Regions from separate parts of the Streptomyces sp. NBC_00569 genome, predicted to be linked through region 2. Evidence: riboswitches for the same ligand, from Rfam matches in the RefSeq annotation. Region 2 holds a riboswitch; the other holds the start of a gene.
What was found. Region 2 has a riboswitch for S-adenosylmethionine ahead of OHO83_RS31665 (aminotransferase class V-fold PLP-dependent enzyme). Riboswitches for the same ligand answer to the same signal wherever they lie in the genome.

Region 1 (2,386 bases), 1.5 Mb from region 2:
GCGCCGTCAGGCCGGCCGGCGCGGCCCGGCAGCCCATGACCGTGTTGCCGATGTAGCGCTTGGTGAACGGCGCGACCGCGTCCGCCGAGGCGGGGGCCGCGGCGCCGAGCGCCGTCAGTGCGGTGGCCGTGGCGACGAGCGCCCCGGCGGTGCGGGTGGCGGCTGCGCGCAGCCGTCGCTCACCCGAAACTTGTCTGAGCCACATAAAGGGCAATGTAGGCAAAACATACGATTGCCCCGGCTACGCCACGCGGCGCTCCGCGTACTCGGTGATTTCGGTCATCGGGGGGCGTTCCTCGGTGTCCACATCATGCGTGCGCGGCTCGAATCCCTGTTCCCCGCGCTCGAACTGGGTGAGCACCGGACGTACGAGGTGCCCGCGCGCGAGCCGCAGTTGCGCGGTGCGGTAGATCGCCGCGGCCATCCGCCCGAGCGCCTGCCCGTCCTGGTGCCGGTGCTTGCGCACGCCCACGTCGACCTGCCCGAGCGCGTCCAGGCCCACCGTGTGCAGCGCGTCGACGAGAAGACCGAGCTCGACTCCGTAACCGACGGGGAACGGCAGGCGCTCCAGGAGCGACCTGCGGGCCGCGTACTCGCCGCCGAGCGGCTGCACGAACCCCGCGAGCAGCGGCCAGTGCAGATTGAGGACGGGGCGCGCGACCAGCTCCGTGACCCGGCCCCCCTGGCCCGCGGCGGACCCGAGCGGGCGGTCGTACATCGCCTTCACGAAGTCCACGCCGGGATCCGTGAGCAGCGGGCCCACGATCCCCGAGACGAAGTCCGCGGAGAACTCCTTCAGGTCCGCGTCGACGAAGCAGACGATGTCGCCGCCCGTCACGAGCAGCGAGCGCCACAGCACCTCGCCCTTGCCGGGCAGGGCCGGGATCCTCGGCAGGATCGTGTCCCGGTGCACGACGCGCGCCCCGGCGGCCCGCGCGACCTCGGCCGTACGGTCCGTCGAGCCCGAGTCGATCACCACCAGCTCGTCGACCAGCGGCACCCGCTCCGTCATCAGGGCGCGCCGGATCTCGGCGACGATCTCGCCGACCGTCTCCTCCTCGTTCAGCGCGGGCAGTACCACGCTCACCGAGGTGCCCGAGGCACGCTTCGCGGCGATCAACTGAGGGAGCGGGCGGTCCGACACCGACCAGGAACGCCTGCTCAGCCAGCGCTCAACTTCTTCCAGCACGGTGCGCGGCTCCTCACTGTCTGAACTGTCTGATCACGAACTGTGATCCATCTCGCGGTTCGGACGACTATCTCAAGCGTCCAGGCCTTCGGTTACAGTCTTGAACAACGCCGGTGACCATCGCATGTCGGGGTCGCCGCCGCGCTTGAGTGATCAAGTGCCAGCTCAACAACCGAATAGCGCTCATCCAGAGGGACAGAGGGATACGGCCCGTTGAAGTCCCGGCAACCCTCCCGCCGACCTTGTCGAGGTCCAGGTGGGGAAGGTGCCAATTCCGTCTCGTGGCGAGATGCGCCGCGAGGAAGATGAGGAGAAAGGGCCTCGCCATCATGGCTGCGCAGACTGTCGCCACCACCACGTCCGTTGATCTCGGACCCGCCTCGGCGCTTTCCTGCCGCGAGTGCGGCACCAGCTTCCCGCTCGGACCGATCTTCGCCTGTGCCGAGTGTTTCGGGCCGCTCGAAGTCTCCTACGACCTGCCGGTCGGCGACCCCGAGTCGCTGCGCAAGGAGATCGAGGCCGGACCCGCCAACATCTGGCGCTACGCCCCTCTCCTGCCCGTCCCGGCCGACGTCGCCGAGAAGCCGAACCTGAACCCCGGCTGGACCAAGCTCGTCAAGGCCGACAACCTTGCCCGTGAACTCGGCGTCGAGCAGGGCAAGCTGTTCGTCAAGGACGACTCCGGCAACCCCACGCACTCCTTCAAGGACCGCGTCGTCGCCCAGGCCATCGAGGCCGCCCGCGCCTTCGGCTTCACCACCCTGTCCTGCTCCTCCACCGGCAACCTCGCCGGCGCCGTCGGCGCCGCCGCGGCCCGTGCCGGCTTCCGCTCCTGCGTGTTCATCCCGCACGACCTGGAGCAGGGCAAGGTCGTCATGGCCGCGGTCTACGGCGGCGAACTCGTCGGTATCGAGGGCAACTACGACGACGTCAACCGCTTCTGCTCCGAGCTCATCGGCGACCCGCTCGGCGAGGGCTGGGGCTTCGTCAACGTCAACCTGCGCCCGTACTACGGCGAGGGCTCCAAGACGCTCGCGTACGAGATCTGCGAGCAGCTCGGCTGGCGGCTCCCGGACCAGCTGGTCATCCCGATCGCGTCCGGCTCCCAGTTCACGAAGATCGACAAGGGCCTCCAGGAGCTGATCAAGCTCGGCCTCGTCGAGGACAAGCCGTACAAGCTCTTCGGCGCCCAGGCCG
Region 2 (2,386 bases):
ACGGGTGGCGACGGCGCCAAGACGGTCAACATCTCCACGATGTCGGCCATCGTCATCGCGGGCACGGGCGCCAAGGTCGTCAAGCACGGCAACCGCGCCGCCTCGTCGGCGTCCGGCGCCTCGGACGTCCTGGAGAAGCTCGGCGTGAATCTGGAGCTGACCCCGAAGCGGGTGGCCGAGGTCGCGGAGGAGGCCGGGATCACGTTCTGCTTCGCCGTGAAGTTCCACCCGGCGCTGCGGCACGTGGCGGCGGCGCGCGGCCAGCTGGGCATCCGCACCACGTTCAACTTCCTCGGTCCGCTGACCAACCCGGCCAAGGTGCGGGCGCAGGCCGTCGGGGTCGCCGACGCGCGGATGGCGCCCATCGTGGCCGGTGTCTTCGCCGAGCGCGGCCACTCGTCGCTCGTCTTCCGCGGCGACGACGGTCTGGACGAGCTGACGACGACGGCGACCTCGCGGATCTGGGTGGTCCGGGACGGCGCCGTGCGCGAGGAGGCCTTCGACCCGCGGGACGTCGGCCTCGAGCTGGTGCCGGTGTCCGCGCTGCGGGGCGCCGACGCCTCGTACAACGCGGAGGTCGCCCGCCGCCTCCTGGACGGTGAGAGGGGCCCGGTACGGGACGCGGTCCTCCTCAACTCGGCGGCGGCCCTCGTCGCTCTCACGCCCGGCGACGGCCCGCTGACCGACCAGATCCGGGCCGGCATGGCCCGCGCCGCCGAGTCGATCGACTCGGGCGCCGCGAAGAGGACGCTGGAGCGCTGGGTGGCGGCCAGCAACGCGTGAGCGCGTAAGGCACGCAGGGTGGGGAGGTACCGGCCGGTGCCTCCCCACCACGCTCCGTCCGGGATGCGGACACGCTGTTGCGATGAAGCGATCGGCTGGCATACTTCTCGGCAGGTCATGAGTGACAGCGATTAGGCCCCGGCTCGCTGTCCGGCAACCCTCCGTCCGTGGCGGGGTGCCCCGGGTGAAGACCAGGCAGGGCACAGCAAGGTGCTCTGCAAGCGCGGACCCCTGCACACCCTGGGGTCCTGGTCCTCAAGGGAGCAGTCTCGTGAGCAAGCGAATGCGATAGGGCATCTCCGCCCCACCTCCGCACACCCTTTTCCTTTTCGGCTGCGCCGTCGAGCCATCGGCTCCGGCATGGTCAATTCGCTTGCCTCTTACGGGAGTTCGCCATGTCTGTCTCCACCGCTGCCGCCGACCAGTCGCTTTGTACCCCTCTGCCGGTTCTCGGCCGTGATGTCACCGTTCCGCTCGTCACCGGTGGCGAGGTCACCTACGCGGCCCTCGACTACGCGGCCAGCGCCCCGGCGCTCCAGCGGGTCTGGGACGACGTGGCGGCCTACGCGCCGTACTACGGCAGCGTGCACCGCGGCGCCGGGTACCTGTCGCAGCTGTCGACCGACCTCTTCGAGAACTCCCGCGTGACCGTCGCCGAGTTCCTCGGCTGCCGCGCCGACGACCAGGTGATCTTCACCCGCTCGACCACCGACTCGCTCAACCTGCTCGCCGCCGTGCTCCCCGCCGACTGCGAGGTCTTCGTCTTCGAGACCGAGCACCACGCCTCCCTCCTGCCGTGGCGCGACGCCCGCGTGACCTACCTGAACGCGCCGCGCACGCCCGGTGAGGCCGTCCGGACCCTGGAGAGCGCCCTCGCCGACCGCGACCCCTACGGGCCCGCCCTGGTGTGCGTCACGGGTGCCTCGAACGTCACCGGCGAGCTGTGGCCCGTCCGTGAGCTCGCCGCCGCGGCCCACGCCCACGGCGCCCGTATCGTCCTCGACGCGGCGCAGCTCGCCCCGCACCACCCCGTCGACATCCAGGACCTCGACGTCGACTGGGTCGCCTTCTCCGGGCACAAGCTGTACGCGCCTTTCGGCTCCGGCGTCCTCGCCGGCCGCGCCGACTGGCTCCAGGCCTCCGAGCCGTACCTCGCCGGTGGCGGCGCCTCCCGCAAGGTCGCGCGGCGCGCCGACGGCGGTGTGGACGTCGAGTGGCACGACAGCGCGGCCCGCCACGAGGCCGGTTCGCCGAACGTCATCGGCGTCTACTCCATCGCCTCCGCCTGCAAGGCCCTCACCGAGGCGGGCTTCGACTCGCTCGTCGCCCGTGAGCAGTACCTGATCGGCAAGGTCCGTGACGGCCTCGCCGCCGTACCCGAGGTGAAGGTGCTCTCGCTGTTCGGCGACGACGCCCCGCGCGTCGGTGTCATCTCCTTCGTCGTCGACGGCTGGAACAGCTCGCACTTCGCGGCCGCGCTCTCCGCCGAGTACGGCATCGGGGTGCGCGACGGCCTCTTCTGTGCTCACCCGCTCGTGCGCACCCTGCTGGGCAGCGACCCGCAGTCGCAGGGGGAGTGCGGGGCGCCCGAGGCCGCGCCCGG

Region 1: linked by a shared signal. The riboswitch ahead of thrC (threonine synthase) and the one ahead of OHO83_RS31665 (aminotransferase class V-fold PLP-dependent enzyme) in region 2 are both predicted to bind S-adenosylmethionine.

Annotation. Positions count from the first base shown of each region.
Region 1 is NZ_CP107783.1:5,594,430-5,596,815, forward strand. It holds gene OHO83_RS25270 (hypothetical protein) at 1-205, opposite strand, end outside; gene OHO83_RS25275 (glucosyl-3-phosphoglycerate synthase) at 242-1,189, opposite strand; SAM riboswitch class I at 1,370-1,501, shown strand; gene thrC (threonine synthase) at 1,519-2,386, shown strand, end outside.
Region 2 is NZ_CP107783.1:7,050,088-7,052,473, forward strand. It holds gene trpD (anthranilate phosphoribosyltransferase) at 1-783, shown strand, start outside; SAM riboswitch class IV at 897-1,013, shown strand; gene OHO83_RS31665 (aminotransferase class V-fold PLP-dependent enzyme) at 1,179-2,386, shown strand, end outside.